Regions from separate parts of the Microbacterium aurantiacum genome, predicted to be linked through region 2. Evidence: predicted binding sites of a transcription regulator. Region 2 holds the regulator's gene; each other region holds the start of a gene.

Region 1 (5,802 bases), on a different contig from region 2:
TCGTACCCCTCTGGGGCGCGGAAGAGTTCGCGGAGCCCCGAGCGCACGCGCCCGACGAGGTCCTTCACGGGGGCCTGACGGTGCGAGGTTCCGAGCAGAGCGGCGCCGGGACCGACGAGGGCCTCCAGCTGCGCGCCGCGCACCTTGGCCGGACCGCATCCGAAGCGGCCGTCGGTGGGCAGGATCTCACGGGGGAGCACGACGTGGGGCATGGGTCGATTCTAGGGTGGATAGGCTGTCCTCACCGGCTCGGACGGCGGAGGATGCCCCACATATGACCGATCTCATCGACACCACCGAGATGTACCTGCGCACCATCCTCGAACTCGAAGAGGAGAACATCGTGCCGCTGCGGGCGCGGATCTCCGAGCGCCTCGGGCACTCCGGTCCCACGGTGTCGCAGACCATCGGACGCATGGAGCGCGACGGCCTGGTGGTCGTCACCGACACCCGGAGTCTCGAGCTCACCGACGCCGGCCGTCAGAAGGCCGTCGACGTGATGCGCAAGCACCGTCTCGCCGAGCGCCTCCTCTCGGACGTGATCGGGCTGGACTGGGCGTTCGTGCACGAAGAGGCCTGCCGCTGGGAGCACGTCATGAGCGAGCAGGTCGAGCGTCGGCTCGTGGAGCTCCTCGGGCACCCGACCGAGTCGCCCTACGGAAACCCCATCCCGGGCCTCGACCAGCTGGGCGACCTTCCGGCCAAGACCTTCGAGCAGGGTGTCGTCGGCCTCGTCAAGCGCATGAACGAGGCGGGGGCGCCGATCACCGGCACCGTCCGCCGTCTCGCCGAGCCCGCGCAGGTCGATCCGGAGCTCCTCCAGCAGTTGAAGGGCGCCGGCGTCATGCCCGGCGCGCACGGGTCCTTCCGCTTCAACGAGGGGTATGTGCTGGTCGAGATGGACGGGGTCGACGAGGGCTTGGAGCTGCCCGTCGAGGTCGCTTCGCACATCTTCCTCGTCGCCGAGCCCGCCTGATCTACGACCGAGACGGCGCGGTGTCCCGTCCCTGGGAATCGTCTCGGTCCACCGTCTGAGCGTGACTTATTCGTTACCTTCGGGTAGCCTCGGACCGTCCCCAGGCGACTAGCCCGCCGTAGGACTCCTCGGAAATTGCCTCCCTGGCTCGTCGTTTCCGAGGCCCCCGACCCGCACACTGTGCCCCGAACACCGAGTGCCGACGAGCCAGCGCCCCCGGCGCAGAGGCGCCGGAGGAACTATTGGCTGAAGAGAATTCCTCGCCCGAGGGCGAGAACCCGACCGAGGCGACGCCTCCCACCCGTCGTTCCCGCAGGAGCGAGACTCCTGCCGCCCGTCGCACCGCCGCCGTCGCACAGCGGAAGTCCGCCGTCGCCGAGCGCAAGGCCGCTGTCGCCGCCCGCAAGGCCGCCGCCACCGCGCCCGTCCGTACGACCCCCAAGGCCCCGAGCCGCGTGACCAAGCCGCTGCGCTCGATGGTGATCCTCAGCATGGTGGGCGGCCTCGTCGCCACCGCCGCGATCCCCGCCTTCGCCGCCATGCCGCAGAGCGAGGAGGCGATCACGCAGCACCAGATCGCCGCCGACAACGCCCAGTCGCTGCTCGTCGCCTCCGACGCCAGCGCATCGCAGATCCAGCGCGAGAGCTATTCCGCCACCACGCAGGAGGAGATCGACGAGAAGAAGGCGAAGGAAGCGGCTGAAGCCGCCGCCGTCGCCCGCGCCGAAGCCGCCGCCGCTGCGGCCGCCGCCGCGGCATCCTCGTCGTCGTCCTCCGTGCCGATGAACATCAGCCTCACCTCGCCCGGCACCGGCGAGGTCCGCTGGCCGCTCCTGACCTTCACCAAGGGCCGCGGACTCGGCGACTCCGGCTACCACCAGGGCGTCGACCTCCTCGCTGACGGCGGGACCCCCATCTACGCGGCCGCCGCGGGCGTCGTCCGCGTCTCGAGCGAGAGCCACTACGGCTACGGCGTCGCCGTCACCATCGACCACGTCGTGGGCGGACAGCAGGTCAACACCGTCTACGGCCACATGACCTACGGCAGCCGTCAGGTCCAGGCCGGCCAGTACGTCGAGGCCGGTCAGCTGATCGGGCTCGTCGGCAGCACCGGACGCTCCACCGCCAACCACCTCCACTTCGAGGTGCACATCAACGGGTCGGTCGTCGACCCGTGGGCGTGGCTGCAGGTCAACGCCGGCTGACGGCATCCGTCATCGTCCGACGTTCGTCGACACGCCACGACGCGTTCACCGGCCTCCGCGCCGGCGCGTCGTGGCGTGGGTTACCCTGAAACCCGACGCTCCACGAAGCGGAGGGAAAAGCCGATGGACCGCACACCACGCATCCGCACCATGGATGCGCTCGGACGCCACGTCCTCCGGCATTGCATGAACGGATTCCGCGGCACTGCCGTGGCGCCAAGGCGCTGTCTCTGAGACAGCGCCTTTTTTCATGCCCGTGCGCATCGGGAAACGTCGACAGGTCGAATCACCGGGAAGCCGTCCCGGACGTTCGAGAGGATGACGAATGCGCACACTGGTGCTGAACGCCGGATACGAGCCGCTCGCCGTGGTGTCGTTCAAGAGAGCCCTCGTGCTCGTGATGAACGACAAGGCCACCGTGGTCGAACGCCTGGAGGGTGAACCGGTGTGGGCCGCATCCGGCTCGTGGGAACGCCCGGCGGTGATCATCCTGACCCGGTACGTGCGCGTTCCGGGCAGCACCCACGTGCCCGTCACGCGCCGCGGCGTGCTGCGCCGTGACGCCCAGCGCTGCGGGTACTGCGAGAAGAGCGCCACGACGATCGACCACATCCTGCCGCGCTCACGCGGGGGAGCGGACTCGTGGGAGAACCTCGTCGCCTGCTGCCTGCGCTGCAACAACGTCAAGGGCGACCGGACGCCGCAGGAGATGGGGTGGGAACTGCGGGTCGTGCCGCGCCCGCCGCGCGGACCCCAGTGGATGGTGCGCGGCACCGACCGCTCGGACCCGCGCTGGGAGCCGTACCTGGCCCTCGCCGCCTGAGCTTGGGGCGCGCGTCGGGGGCGGCCGCGTCCGGCCGCGATCCGTGTGCTGACGCGGCGCTCGTGTGGCGCTCGTGGCCGCATCGCACGCAGGGAGGCGGCCACTTCTGCCACCTGAGGGTCGGCGGTGGCGGATGCCGCGGGGGTGGCGTCGCGGGGTGCGCGTTCGTGTGGCGCTTGTGGCCCCCTCGCGCGCGCGGAGGCGGCCACGAACGCCACCTGAAGAAGTCCGTGACGGATGCGGCGTCCGCGGCGGCGATGCTGTGCGCGTTCGGGTGTCGATCGCGGTCGCCTCGCGCGCGTGGAGGCGGCCACTTCTGCCACCTGAAGGGTGCCGACGAGCGCGCGGGGCGGCGATGTCGGAGGGCAGAGATACGTTCGAGATCGACGTAGAGATAGGTAGAACATGCGTTCTACACTGGAGGAATGAGGGCGATCGTGCAGGCTACCGCGATGTCGTCCCGCGACGCCGGCGCCGGTGCGCGGGCGGACGTGGCGGCGCTGCGCGCGCAGATGGAGCGGATGCAGGGGCGCCGCCTCGACGTTCCCGTGCTGCCGGTGCATCCCGCGCTCGCCTCGCTCCTTCCCGGGGGTGGGCTCCGCCCGGGCGCGGCGTATTCGCTCCCGCGATCGATGTCGCTGCTGATGGCGCTGCTGGCCACTCTGTCGAGTTCGGGATCGTGGTGCGCGGCGGTCGGGATGCCGCGCTTCGGCGCCGAGGCCGCCGAGGCTCTCGGGGTCGATCTGTCGAAACTCGTGCTGATTCCCGAGCCCGGTCCGCGGTGGCTCGCGGTCACCGCGACGATCGCCGATGTGCTTCCCGTGGTGGCGGTGCGGCCGGCGGGACGCGTGCCCGACGGCGAGATTTCGCGCCTGGCCGGGCGGCTGCGCGAGCGCGGCGCGGTGTTGCTGGTCCAGGGGCCCTGGCCGCAGGCGGAGGCGTCGATCGAGATCGACCAGCCCGACTGGGAGGGACTCGGCCGCGGTCACGGCTACCTCTCCCGCCGCGAGGTGACGCTGCGCTCATCGAGCAGGCGGTGGCCGAATCAGCGCCGCGCGCGGGTGCTCCTGCCCAACCCGCAGGGCGGGATCTCGTCGGCGCCCGAGCCGCTGGCGGCGCTCGAACCGCAGCGCGAGGGCGCGGCATCCGTTCGCGGTGGTGACAGGGGAAGCACCGCTGCGCCCCCGATGCGGGCGGTCGGCTGATGACCGCGCGGGCGCCCGAGCGCAGCATGGTGCTGTGGTTTCCGGACTGGCCGGTCACCGCGCTCCTCCGCGACGGCGAGGGGATGCCGCCGGGAGCGGAGGGACGGCCGATCGCCGTCGTCGAACACAACGCCGTCGTGGCCTGCTCGGCCGACGCCCGCGCCGACGGTGTGCGGCGGGGACAGCGCCGACGCGACGCGCAGTCGCGGTGTCCGGGGCTCGTGATCGTCCCCGCCGACGCGATCCGCGACCACCGCGCGTTCTCGCCGGTCGTCGCGGCCGTCGAGGAGCACGCGCCCGGCGTGCAGGTGCTCCGGGCGGGGCTGTGCGCGCTGCGGGCGAAAGGACCGGCGCGGTACTACGGCGGCGAGGGGGAGGCGGCGCGCGTGCTGCTCGCCGCCCTCGCCGAGCTCGGCCTCACCGACGTGCGCGCGGGGATCGCCGACGGGCCCTTCACCGCCGAGCAGGCCGCGCGCGCGGCGACCACCCGCGCCGAGCCGGTCTTCTCGGTCCCCGCAGGCGGCGCGGCGGGCTTCCTCGCGCCGCTGTCGGTGTCGGTGCTCGCCGACGCGACGCCGGGCGAACCCGCCCGCGCCGCCGACGACCTGCCCGGACTCCTCGCGCGGCTCGGGGTGCAGACCCTGGGCGGGTTCGCGGCGATGACCCCCGACCGGGTGCGCGAGCGGTTCGGCGAGCGCGGCATCCGCCTCCACGCCCTGTCGGCGGGGTGGGATTCGCGGCCGGTCGAGCCCCGTACGCCGCCGCCGGAGCTGCACCGCGAGGTCGCGTTCGAGCCGCCGCTCGAGATCGCCGACCAGGTCGCGTTCGGCATGCGCGTGGCGGCGGAGGAGTTCACCACGCGCCTCGGGGCGATCGACCTGGTGTGCACCGAGCTGCGGGTCGAGCTCTTCGGCGACCGCGGCGAGCACAGTCATCGCGTGTGGCTGCATCCGCGCTCCTTCGACGCCGCCGCGATCGTCGACCGGGTGCGCTGGCAGCTCGCCGAAGATCAGGAGGGGCTCCGCAGCGGGGTGACGCGCGTGCGGATCGAACCGGCGGCGGTGGATGCGGCATCCCACCACGCCCCGGCCCTCTTCGGCGGCGGGCCGGAGGAGCGGGTGCACCACGCGCTCTCGCGCGTGCAGGCGATGCTCGGGCATCGCGGCGTGCTCACCCCCGAGATCGGCGGCGGGCGCTGGCTCGCCGAGCGGCAGGTGCTCGTGCCGTGGGGCGACCGGGTCGGGGCGCAGGCGGCCGTGCGCGCGCGCCCGTGGCCGGGGAGTCTTCCCGAACCGCATCCGGCGACGGTGTTCCTCGAGCCGGTGCCCGCCGACGTGCGCGCACTCGGCGGCGAGGTGATCGACGTCGACGAGCGGGGGAGCGTCTCGGCGGTGCCGGCCTTCCTCGCCGAGAGCGGGCGGAGCCGCGAGATCACCGCGTGGGCGGGGCCGTGGCCCGTCGTCGAACGCGGGTGGGATGCCGCCCGCGCGCGCCGCGCGCACCGCTTCCAGGTCGTCGACGCCGAGGGGGCGGCGTGGCTGCTGGTGTGCGAGGGCGAGAGCTGGTGGGTCGAGGGGGCGTACGACTGATGGG
Region 2 (5,802 bases):
CGGCCGTGCCGAGGTTGATGCGGGCGGCACCGCTCTCCAGCGCCGCCTCCAGCGTGCGATCGTCACGGATGCCGCCGGACAATTCGACCTGGACGCCGCGCACGGACTTGATCACCTTGCGGAGGATGGAGGCGTTGTTGCCGCGGCCGAACGCCGCGTCGAGGTCGACGAGGTGGATCCACTGCGCACCCTGGCGGGCCCACTCGTGTGCGGCGTCGATGGGGTCGCCGTAGCTGGTCTCGGTGCCGGCCTCCCCCTGGGTCAGCCGGACGGCCTTGCCATCGGCGACGTCGACGGCGGGCAGAAGGGTCAGCGTGGGCGTGGACGCGAAATCGTTCATGGTTCCTCGTGCGTGACGGGTGGGGCGGGAACGGACCCGCTGCGGGGCACGATCTCAGAGAGTAGCCCCGGCGAGGCCGCCGATCCAATTGGACAGCAGCCGGATGCCCGCCTCCCCCGACTTCTCCGGGTGGAACTGAGTGGCCGACAGCGGACCGTTCTCGACCGCGGCGAGGAACGAGGAGCCGTAGGTGCTCCACGTGAGGACGGGCTCGCGGAAAGGGTCCTGGCGGACCATGGGCCAGCTCTGAGCGGCGAACGAGTGCACGAAGTAGAAGCGCTCCTGCTCGAGGCCGCGGAACAACACCGTTCCCTCACCCGGAGTGACGGTGTTCCACCCCATGTGCGGCAGGACGGGCGCGTCGAGCTGCGTGACGGTCCCGGGCCATTCGCCCAGACCCTCCGTGTCGTTCCCCCGCTCCACGCCGAGATCGAACATGACCTGCATCCCGACACAGATGCCGAGCACCGGGCGTCCCCCGGCGAGACGGCGCTCGATGAGCTGGTCTCCGCGCTGGGCGCGCAGCGCCGCCATCACCGCGTGGAAGGCCCCGACGCCCGGCACCACGAGCCCGTCCGCGTCCCGGACGAACCCGGCATCCGAGGTGAGCCGCGCATCGGCGCCTGCCGCGATCAGCGCCTTGACGGCGGAGTGGACGTTGCCCGACCCGTAGTCCAGGACGGCGACGGTCGGGCGGGGAGGCGCCTCTGTCACAGAGCACCCTTCGTGCTCGGGATGCCCTCGACGAGAGGATCCAAGGCCTTCGCCTGGCGGAACGCCCGCGCGAAGGCCTTGTACTCGGCCTCGGCGATGTGATGGGGGTCGCGGCCGCCGAGGACGCGCACGTGGACGGTCAGGGCGGCGTGGACGCTGATCGCTTCGAAGCTGTGCCGGACGAGGGAGCCGGTGAAGTGCCCGCCGATGAGGTGGTGCTCGAATCCGACGGGCTCGCCCGAGTGGACCAGGTAGGGTCGGCCGCTGATGTCGACGACCGCCTGCGCGAGCGCCTCGTCGAGCGGCACGAGCGCATCACCGTACCGCGCGATCCCGGACTTGTCGCCGAGCGCCTCGCGGATCGCCTGCCCCAGCACGATCGACACGTCCTCGACCGTGTGGTGCGCGTCGATGTCGGTGTCGCCCTCGGCGCGGACCGTGAGGTCGGTCAGGGAGTGCTTCGCGAACGCGGTGAGCATGTGGTCGAAGAACGGCACGGTCGTCTGGATGCGGCTGCGGCCGGTGCCGTCGAGGTCGAGCTCCAGTTCGACGCGTGACTCACTGGTCGCACGCGAGAGGGAGGCGGTACGGGCGGCGCTCATGCGCCCGATCCTACCGAGGCCAACGCGTCGAGGAACGCCGTCGTCTCCTCCTCGGTCCCCGCCGTCACACGAAGGTGGTGCGGGATCCCGACGTCCCGGATGAGGACGCCGCGCTCGTAGAGCCCGTCCCAGACGGCGCGGGGATCGTCGACACCGCCGAAGAGCACGAAGTTGGTCCAGGATTCGTAGGGGCGGTATCCCAGTGCCTGCAGCGTCGCTGAGATGCGGTCGCGCTGGGCGACGATGTCGTCGACCATCCGGAGCATGGTCGGGGCGTGCTGCAGCGCGGCGGTCGCCGCCGCCTGCGTGAGCGCGCTGAGGTGGTATGGAAGGCGCACCAGGCGCAACGCGTCGACGACGGCGGGATCCGCCGCGAGATATCCGACCCGCGCGCCCGCGAAGGCGAAGGCCTTGCTCATCGTGCGCGAGACCACGAGCCGCTCGCGGCCGGGGAGCAGCGTGAGTGCGGACGGCTCTTCCCGCGGGGCGAACTCCTGATAGGCCTCGTCGACGATGACGACGCCGTCCGTGGCGTCGTACACCGCGCGGATGGCGTCCAGGCCCATCGGCGTGCCGGTGGGGTTGTTCGGCGCGCAGAGGAAGACGACGTCCGCCCCGGCGTCGGCGACCTGCCGAGCGGCATCCTCCGGATCGACGGTGAAGTCCTCGCGACGTCTGCCGGCGACCCATTCCGCGCCCGTCGCGCGCGTGAGGATCGGATACATCGAGTAGGTGGGGGCGAACCCGAACGCGCGCCGACCCGGCCCGCCGAACGCCTGAAGCATGTGTTGGAGAACCTCGTTCGACCCGTTCGCGGCCCAGATGTTGGCCGCTTCGAGGCCGTGGCCGAGGTACTGCGCGAACCCCTCGCGCAGACCGGTGAACTCACGGTCCGGGTACCGATTGACCTCGCGGAGCGCGAGCGCCACCGCGTCGAGGATGTCGTCGGCGACCTCTTCCGGAACCGGGTGGGTGTTCTCGTTGACGTTGAGCGCGACGGGGAGGGCGGCCTGAGGCGCGCCGTACGGTGTCATCCCCCGGAGGTCATCGCGCAGGGGAAGGTCTTCCAAGCGGGTGGTCACCCCTCCCATCGTAGGGCGCCCCGCCCGCCCGGGCCGATCACCGACCGGGCGCGTAGTCCGTCGGGATCGCGAGGCTCTGACCCGCCTGCAGACCGGCGCCGTCGAGGGCGTTGAGCCGCACGATGGCATCGACCACGTCGCGCGGATCCGCGCCCGGCGCGACCCGCTCAGCGATGGACCAGAGCGAATCCCCCGGCGCGACGACGACCGCCGAGAACGTGCCCTCCGGCGCGCCCCCCTCGCGTCCCGCCAGAGCGCTGCCGCCGCTGATCACCGCGAGCACCATGGCGACGGACACCGGCAGCGCCACCACGAACGCCAGCGCGCGGCGCCCCCGCGTTGTCAATCGAAGCCGCGTCCGCGGGGCGATCGGACGGGGGTACCAGGTGGTGTCGATGGTGGTCATGTTCTTCTCCTCTGAGATCGGTCGGAGCCGTTCTCTGTTCGGGAGTTCGCATGCGACCCCCGGCCAGAGGAGCCGCACGCGAACTTCTCTTCCGAAGCTATCTTCGACTATGGTGGATGTCAAATGCCGGGATCGGACCGACACTGTCGAAAGCGACACGCCCCTCCGATCCCGGCGATGGTCCGAAGGTGCGGATACGGTTTCGATAGCGGAACCACACCACGGACCTCCGACATTCGAAGACCGCTCTGCGACACAGGGCGAGACAGGAGCCGAGATGAGCGACGTCACCGGATCTCAGAAGCCGCACACCCGGCGCCGCAAGAGCCTGAGCGAGAAGCAGCTGGCGATCCTGGAAGTCATCCAGCGGTCGATCGCCCGCCACGGATACCCGCCGAGCATGCGCGAGATCGGCGATGCGGTAGGGCTGAAGTCGCTGTCCAGCGTCACGCACCAGCTCAACCAGCTCGAACTCAGCGGATACCTCCGGCGCGACGCCGGCAAGACCCGCGCGATGGAGGTGCTCATCGATCTGCCCGGCACGGCCACCGAGAGCCCCGTGGACGCCTCCCCCACGGTCGGCGACGCCGCCCTCGTGCCGCTGGTGGGGCGCATCGCAGCCGGCGTCCCCATCACCGCCGACCAGCAGATCGACGAGATCTTCCCCCTGCCCCGACAGCTCGTCGGCAAGGGCGACCTGTTCATGCTCAAGGTCACCGGGGAGTCGATGATCGACGCCGCCATCTGCGACGGCGACTGGGTCGTCGTGCGTTCTCAGCCGAGCGCCGACAACGGCGACATCGTCGCCGCGATGCTCGACGGCGAAGCGACCGTGAAGACCTTCCGTCAGAGGGACGGCCATACGTGGCTGCTTCCGCGCAACTCGGCCTTCGAACCCATCCTCGGCGACGACGCCGTCGTCCTCGGCAAAGTCGTCGCCGTCCTCCGCAGCGTCTGACTCCCCGGGGGGCTCACCCGCCGGGGGTGATCCTCCGACGCCGACCGCGGCGGGTGCACCATGATGGCCCCATGACCATGGAGTCCTCCGATCACGCCGCGCTCGAGGCGCGCATCCGCGAGCTGGAAGCGGAGAACGCCCGACTGTCCGTCCGCCAGGATGACGAGCCCGCACCGCGATCCGGCCGGGGTCGGATCCGCAGCCTCGCCTCCGCGGTGTGCATCATCATCGCGGCTGTCCTCGTCCCCGTGTCGATCGTGTCCGCCTGGACCCGCGTCCAGCTCGTCGACGAGGACGCGTTCGTGTCGACGCTCGCGCCGCTGTCGACCGACCCGTCCGTGCAGGCGCTCATCGTCGACGAGACGATGGAGGCGATCACCGACCAGGTCGACTTCGACGCCCTCACGGCCGAGGTGTTCTCGGCCGTCACCGATCTCGGCCTCCCCCCGCGTGCGGCATCCGCCCTGGAGCTGCTCCAGCGGCCGGCAGCGGCCGGACTCGAGAGCCTCGTGCAGACCACGGTCACCCGCGTGGTGGCCTCCGACGCCTTCACCGATGTCTGGGCGACGACGACGCGAGCGGCCCATCGCGCGTTGACCGCGGCGGCCACCTCCGACGGGGGCGGTCTGGTCGTCCGCACCGACGACGGGGTCGGCATCCAGCTGGGAGCCGTCGTCGAACGGGTCAAGGGGAACCTGCAGGATCGCGGGATCGGCGTCGCGACCCTCATCCCGGCCGTCGACCGGGTGATCATCCTCGGAGACGGGCAGAACCTGGCGCTCTTGCGCACCGGCTATGCCGCCGCCGCCGTGGGCGGGTGGTGGCTCCCCGTCGTGACGCTCGCGCTCTTCGGCCTCGGCATCCTCCTCGCCCGGCGCCGCAGTGTCGCCGTCCTCGGAACCGGCGTGGCGTTGGCACTCGGCGCCGGTTCACTCGCGGCCGGGTTCGCCGTCGGCGGCGCCGGGGTCGGCGCGGTCGCGCAGGACGCCGGCCTCTCGCCGTCGGCGCTGGAAGTGATCTACGCACAGATGGTCGGGGCGATGGCGCACTCCGCCGCCGTCCTCGCGCTCCTCGGCGTCCTCGTCGCCGTCGCCGGGTGGATGCTCGGCCGCTCCCGTCCCGCTCGCGCTCTGCGCGCCGCCGGCGGACGCGCCGGCGCGGCCGCGCGCGCCCGCGTCGCCGTGTGGGGGGTGGACACCGGTCGCTTCGGCCGCTGGCTCGGGACACGTCGCGTCCTCGTCCGCGTGCTCCTGGCCGCGGGCGCCGTCCTGTGGCTGTTCGCGCTGCGCCCCCTCAGCATCGGCGACATCGTCGCCGTGATCCTGACGACCCTCGGCGTCGCGCTCATCCTCGAGGTCCTGCAGATCCGACAGGCCGAGGTCGAAACAGCCCGGTAGCGGCGCTTCCGACGGTTTCGCTCTAGCGTGGAGGGGGTGACCACCCCCTCGGAACACAACGCTCCCGCGTCCGCCCCCGCCTGGGGCGCATGGCCGTCACCCCTGGACGCGCGATCGGTCGCCCGTTCGTCGCCTCGCCTCGAGGGCGCATGCTTCGCCGGGCCGGCGCGCGACGAGATCTGGTGGGGTGAATCGCTTCCCGACGAGGGCGGCCGCATCGCCGTCCGGGCACGCAGCGCGGACGGCGATGTCCGGACACTCCTGCCCACGCCCTGGAACGCCCGCTCGCGCGTCCATGAGTAC
Region 3 (5,802 bases), on a different contig from region 2:
CCCCTGACGGATGCCGTGCTCCTCCGACGCCGCCTCAGCCGCGGATGCTGCCGGCCCCGCCTCCACCCCGTGATCGGCGTGCCAGGTCCCGAGCCATGCGAGGTACACCGTCAGTTCGGCGAGGATCGCGAACCGCCAGGGAGCCGATACCCCAGACGCCTCGAGTCCCACCGCGCAGAGCACCCCGAGCGCGACGATTCCCGCGAGCAGCGCGACCACGCCTCCGGTTCCGGCCTCGCGTTCCGGGCGGTGCCGTGCGAGCACGGTCGGCAGCAGTGCGAACAGGATGATCGCCCACAGTGTCCAGACGAATCCCCACGCCCACGCGTGCGCGATCGCCACGAGTGCGGTCGTGCCGACGACGGCGCCGATTACGAGGACGAGCTTTCCGCCACGCGCGCATGCGCGCCAGGCGAGGACGAACAGGGTTGTCGCGACGATGATCCCGAGGGCGAGCAGGATGATGCCCGCGAGTCCGCCGAGGGAGGTCCGGAACTCGATGATGACGAGGGTGGCGGTTCCGAGTGCGGCGATGGTGGCGAGGCTGACGTTGACCAGGTTCGCGGTGTCCTCGCCGATGTATGCGCGGACCGGTCGGGTCGATGTGATCACTGCCGCCAGGGTGACGATGCCGACGAGTGCCAAGAAGACGTTGAGCGACGTCGTCGCATCGCTGAGGTCCACCGCACGACTCTAGCCACACCTCTTCCCCGGTCCGACGTGGGTTACCCCCGTCGAGGGCAAGGGGTCGCGGAGCGACCCCGCGGCAGCCATCCCAGGAACGCGCGGACGCCGATGATCAGAACGGCGGACAGATCGGAGGCGATTCGCGATCCGGTTCGGATTCGGATCCGCGACCGGGATCCGATTCAGGGTCCGGATCAGGTTCCGGGATGAACATCACTCGGGGCGGCGGGTCTTCGATGTAGACCTTGCCCGACGGTGCGGTGAACTTCAGCCTCCCGCCGGGGAGTTGCTCGACGATCCACCCCGCAGCATGCCTGGTCACATGGTGTCGGGTGCAGCACGGACCGAGGTTGTCGCCGTCGGTCTTCCCACCGTTGGCGTACTCCTGGTGGTGGTCGATCTCGGATCGCATCGCGGGCCGCCGGCATCCCGGGAACGCGCATCGCACGTACCGGGCTTGCAGGAACCGCTTGATCCCTGCGGTGGGGGTGTACCGATCCGTGGTCAACACTTCCGCGGTGACGGGATGCAGGAACACCCGGTCGAATCCGGGCGCGTTCCCGGTGAGCATCCGCACCGTGGCGGGGTCGATCGCGCACTTCCCATTGAGCTCCGCCCCACCCGAGGTGGTTCCGGCGAGGGTGGTGGCGGGGATGCTGACTTGCACGCTCCCGCGGATCGCTGCGAGCCCACCGCCGGTGGGGTCGATGGTGGGGGCGGCGGTGAGGAGCATGTCCATCACGACATCCGCGCGGATCTGATCCAGGGTGCGCTCGTCAAACCACGGTTCCTCGGCCCTTTCACCGCGCGCCCGCCGCTCGGCGTACTCACGCCGGGCCCGCAGGTCGGCGGCCTTGATCTCCCGCGCCACCTGGGTCGCGCGGTCGTACGCCCCGTGGACGTAGGTGGTGGGCGCGATCGTTCCGAGCATCGACATCCCATCGGGCAAGTCCTCGACGAACACCCGCTGTTTACACGCCGCGACCTCGTGCCGCTCCTGCACCGTCCGCGGGTTGAGCTTGTCGGCCACCTGCTGCGCATACGGACGCAACCGGCCCGTCGCAGTCTTCACCGCGTAATCCAATACATCCTTCTCGTACGCGGCCCGCGCACCCGGGTCCGGCAGGTCCGACCCGAACTCCACGATGACCTTCGTGTGCGCCTGCGACACCTGCCCCGCCCGCCACGCCTCGAACGTCGGGGCGTACTCCGTCACCAACCGGTGGCACTCGAACAACCGGTTCTGCACCGTACTGTCATTCACCCGTGTCGCCGCACCGATCTCTGCCGCCATCGCCCGCAACGGCATCTCCCGCGCCTTCGCCGTCGCCGACCCGAGACACGCGGTCTGCTCCTGCGCGTACGCATACGCCTTCGCCATCGCCGCAGCCTCACCCGCCTGCGCCTCGGCCATCAGCCGACGCCAGCCCACGATCTCGTCGACGAATTCGCCCGTCTTCCGCGCCGCGACATCACGATCATCGCTGTCGCCCAACGGCTCCGAATTCTCGTTCATGCCTTCTCGTCTCGATCGATGTCCCGTCCTCAAAGTATAGAACACAAATACGACATTGAGAAGGGAATGATCCTCAGTGTGGATAACGAATATCGAACCTAGATACGCCCTTCGCGACCCCACCCGCCCGGACATCCCCGTCCTCCGCCCCCGCTTTCGGGTGGTCGAGAGTCCGCGTCGCGGACGTGCCGAGACCCGGACGACCCGCGATCCGCGCCGGCGAGCCGATCATCACGGCAGCCCTCTTCGACAACGACCACATGCACGCTCGCGATCGGCTCGCGACGTCGGGCGGTCGTAACCCGCCTTAGGCGTCGCGTCTGAGTGAGTGGTTCGCGGTGATGAGGGTAGCGCCGACGACGCACAGCGCGGTGACGATGAGTGCGGACAGGATCGGCAGGCCGAGGTGCTGGACGCCGTCGGTCGAGCCGGTGAGGAGCATGGTGGGGGTCCAGGCGGACAGGGCCGGGAACTGGCTGAGCAACGGCAGGACCAGTGCCAGGATCGTGGCGACGGCGATGGCCGGTGCGGTGCGGCGGGCGAGCGACATGACAAGGAAGCCGATCGCCATTGTCATGACGAGGTAGATCGTGGAGCCGGCCCACACTCCCACGACCATGTCACTGCTGATTCGGCCGATGGTGAGGTTCGTCATCACCACGGCGAGCAGGAGCCCGAGGGCGTAGGCGACGATCGCGGCGATCCAGGTGACCGCAAGTCGAGGGATGGTCACGGTGGAGAGGTGTGCCACGCGGGTCCGGTAGTAGATGGAGGACCCGGTGCGGGCGTCCCACGCCATCGAGGTGACGGCGACGGCGACGGCCAGGATGAGTCCGAGTTGCATGGCGCTCTGATTGAACAGGGTGATGCCGTCGTCGGGGGTCGCCGGGGCGGCGTGGATGGTGAGTTGGTCGGTGTTCGCCGCCGAGCCGAGGATCTCCGGCATGGAGAGGGCCAGGGCGGGGCCGGAGAGCCCGAAGAACGCGAAGGTGGCCAGCAGGCCGATGAGGAGTCCGGAGCGGGTGAGGCGGCGGGTTTCGACGCGTGCGGAGGCGAGGCAGGCAGCCATCAGTGTTCCTGTCTCTGGATGATTCGGGCGAATGACGCGTCGAGGTCTCGGTCCTGCAGGGTGACTTCGATGACGGGCGCGCGGAGCAGGGTGAGTGCGTGCGTCAGTTCGGTCGCGGCAGTGTCAAAGCTGGTGAATCGGGCCGTGCAGAGGGTGTCGGTCACGAATTCGAGTTGCGTGTGCGGCAACTCGGCGGTGAGTGTTTCGATGGTCGTGGCGGTGGGAGTTCCGAGTCGGATGGTCCATACCGGCTCCAGGCCGGCGGTGAGGATTTCGGTGGTGGTGCCGTGCGTGATCACCCTTCCGTCCCTGATGACGACGACGTCGTCGGCGAGTTGTTCGACCTCACTGAGCAGGTGGCTGGAGAGCACGATGCAGCGGTGCCGCTTCTGCTCGGTGATGAGGGCCCGGATGTCGGCTCGGCCGATGGGGTCCAGCGCGCTGTTGGGCTCGTCGAGGATGAGCACGTCGGGGTCGAGGACGATCGCCGCGGCGATGCCGAGACGTTGCAGCATGCCGCGAGAGAAGTCGGCCACTCGGCGGGCCGCCACTTTGCCGAGCCCGCACAGTTCGAGTGCTTCACGGGCGGTGAAGGTGCCGCGCATGCCGGCGATCGCGAGGGACGTTTCGACGACCTCGAGCGCGGTGAGCCAGGGTTCGAATTGCGGCACGTCGGGGCAGTAGGCCACCCGGCCGCGGCCGGGACCGAACGTGACCTGCCCGCTGTCGGCGCGGAGCAGGCCGGCGATGATGCTGAACAGCACGGTCTTCCCAGCCCCGTTGGGGCCGATCACGGCGGTGACAGCCCGGTCTTTCGCGGTGAAGGTGATGTCGTGGATTCCGGCGCCGCCGAGGAAGGTGCGGCTGACGCGTTCTACCTGGAACGCAAAATCGGAAGGGTTCTGGTCCCGGGCGGTTGTTGTGCGAAGCGGGGTCATCGGATGTCCTCGTCTCGGAGAGCAGCGCCTCTTTCACGCCCGACGATGAGGTACAGCACCGCGCCGAGCGGGATCAGAAGGACGACGAGCAGCACCCAGACCAGCTTGGGGAAGTGCCGTACGCGTGGTTTGAGGGTGATATCGATCAGGCAGAGGATGATCAGTGCCGCCGCGAGGATGAGTGGTGGCATGAACGCGGCGAGGAGCCCTGTATCGAGGTTGACGAGGTTCACGAGGTTCTTTCGGTCGGTGAAAGTGTCAGGACCCGAGGACACGGGCACTGCGGAAGCCGCGGGCGGTGAGTCGGATCATGAGGAAGGTCGCCAAGACGGTCAGCAGCAGGACGCCGCCGAGGGCGGGAAGCACCCATTCGGCGAGGAACAGCACCGACGGGACCGTCAGCAGCGATGGGGCCAACGCGAGCAGCCGGATCGGGCCGCCGTTCATGCCGGCTTTCGACTCCAGGCTGCCCGGATACAGCAGTGCCCCGAACAGGGTGGCGACGGCGGACCAGACCCCCATGGACAGCGACAGCACGACGAGGGCGGCGATGAACGGCACCGTGGGAGTGACCGACACCCCCAGAATCGTTGCGGTCGCTGTCGCGGTGACCGCAAAACCGACCAGGGCGACGATCCAGGATGCAGCGGTGAGGGTGAGGCCGGCGGCCAGGTAGGCGGAGAAGAGTGAGCGACGTGGAACAGGGCTCGCCAGCAGCACCTCGATGCCACCGCCGCTGACATCGTCGGCGACCACGCCGGGCAGTGTCAGCGTCGCGATCATTGCGACCAGGACCCCCAGGAACACCGGCATCATCAGCAGCATGTACGAGGTGAGGGTCAGAAGCTCACCGTCGGCGTCGCGGACGGACACCATGCCGGTGGCCAGCGAGGGGATGAGGTCCGAGAGCTCGGTGACCCCGTTCATCCCGCCCGCGGTGACGAAGGGAAGCACCCCGGAGACGCCGCCGATGATCAGTGCCAGCCAGAGCGCGGTGGAGCGCTGCTGCAGCCAGGCGCGTTTCGTGAGCGCGAAGATTCTGCGGCGCGGTAAGGACTGCATGGTGCTCATCGGTCCGACTCCAACACGTCGAGGATCATCGACTCGGTCACGTCCGCGCCCAGAGCGACGAGGCTCGTGCCGGTGACGGCCAGATGGTTGCGGGCGAGCTCGAGCGCTTCGGGCACGCTGTGAGTGGAATACAGCACGGTGCGGGTTTCTCCCCATGTTCGGAGCAGTTCGCGGGTGCGCGCCGCGTACACGGGGTCCAGTCCGGTCAACGGCTCATCGAGGACCACGAATGCCGGGTCGGTCATCGCCAACCGCGCGAGGTCCGCGCGTTGCTGCTGACCACGGCTCAGCGACTTCACTCGCTTACTCAGCAGTGGTGACAGGTCGAAACGTTCCACCAGCTCAGCGATGGGGGCCGAAATGGCGCCCGGGTAGGTGCTGGTGATGTCCCGCCAGAATTCGAGGTTCTGCTGCACGGTCAAAGCGGACGCCAGCGCAGACTCATGCCCCAGGTACCCGACCCGTGAACGCACGGCTGCGCCGTCGGCGACCTGTGCACCGAGGACGGTACATTTCCCGCC

What was found. Region 2 encodes LexA, which represses DNA repair genes until DNA is damaged. Its sites were predicted from a motif close to TCGAACANNTGTTCGA; they were not measured.
Region 1: imuA' (DnaE2-dependent mutagenesis accessory factor ImuA') is a predicted target of LexA. The motif match lies at 3,404-3,419, and genes of this name have one in related genera.
Region 3: KZC50_RS01715 (HNH endonuclease signature motif containing protein) is a predicted target of LexA. The motif match lies at 2,241-2,256, and genes of this name have one in related genera.

Annotation. Positions count from the first base shown of each region.
Region 1 is NZ_JAHWXH010000001.1:2,011,318-2,017,119, forward strand. Features, by position in the region: gene serC (phosphoserine transaminase) at 1-212, opposite strand, end outside; gene KZC50_RS09485 (iron-dependent transcriptional repressor DtxR) at 275-976, shown strand; gene KZC50_RS09490 (M23 family metallopeptidase) at 1,219-2,181, shown strand; gene KZC50_RS09495 (HNH endonuclease) at 2,507-3,004, shown strand; gene imuA' (DnaE2-dependent mutagenesis accessory factor ImuA') at 3,430-4,209, shown strand; gene KZC50_RS09505 (DNA polymerase Y family protein) at 4,209-5,798, shown strand; gene KZC50_RS09510 (error-prone DNA polymerase) at 5,798-5,802, shown strand, end outside.
Region 2 is NZ_JAHWXH010000004.1:22,300-28,101, forward strand. Features, by position in the region: gene priA (bifunctional 1-(5-phosphoribosyl)-5-((5-phosphoribosylamino)methylideneamino)imidazole-4-carboxamide isomerase/phosphoribosylanthranilate isomerase PriA) at 1-340, opposite strand, end outside; gene hisH (imidazole glycerol phosphate synthase subunit HisH) at 395-1,054, opposite strand; gene hisB (imidazoleglycerol-phosphate dehydratase HisB) at 1,051-1,656, opposite strand; gene KZC50_RS14190 (histidinol-phosphate transaminase) at 1,653-2,747, opposite strand; gene KZC50_RS14195 (LysM peptidoglycan-binding domain-containing protein) at 2,776-3,144, opposite strand; gene lexA (transcriptional repressor LexA) at 3,422-4,102, shown strand; gene KZC50_RS14205 (hypothetical protein) at 4,174-5,499, shown strand; gene KZC50_RS14210 (S9 family peptidase) at 5,536-5,802, shown strand, end outside.
Region 3 is NZ_JAHWXH010000001.1:375,212-381,013, reverse strand. Features, by position in the region: gene KZC50_RS01720 (hypothetical protein) at 1-684, opposite strand, end outside; gene KZC50_RS01715 (HNH endonuclease signature motif containing protein) at 800-2,203, opposite strand; gene KZC50_RS01710 (hypothetical protein) at 2,511-3,272, opposite strand; gene KZC50_RS01705 (ABC transporter ATP-binding protein) at 3,272-4,210, opposite strand; gene KZC50_RS01700 (PLDc N-terminal domain-containing protein) at 4,207-4,443, opposite strand; gene KZC50_RS01695 (hypothetical protein) at 4,469-5,281, opposite strand; gene KZC50_RS01690 (ATP-binding cassette domain-containing protein) at 5,278-5,802, opposite strand, start outside.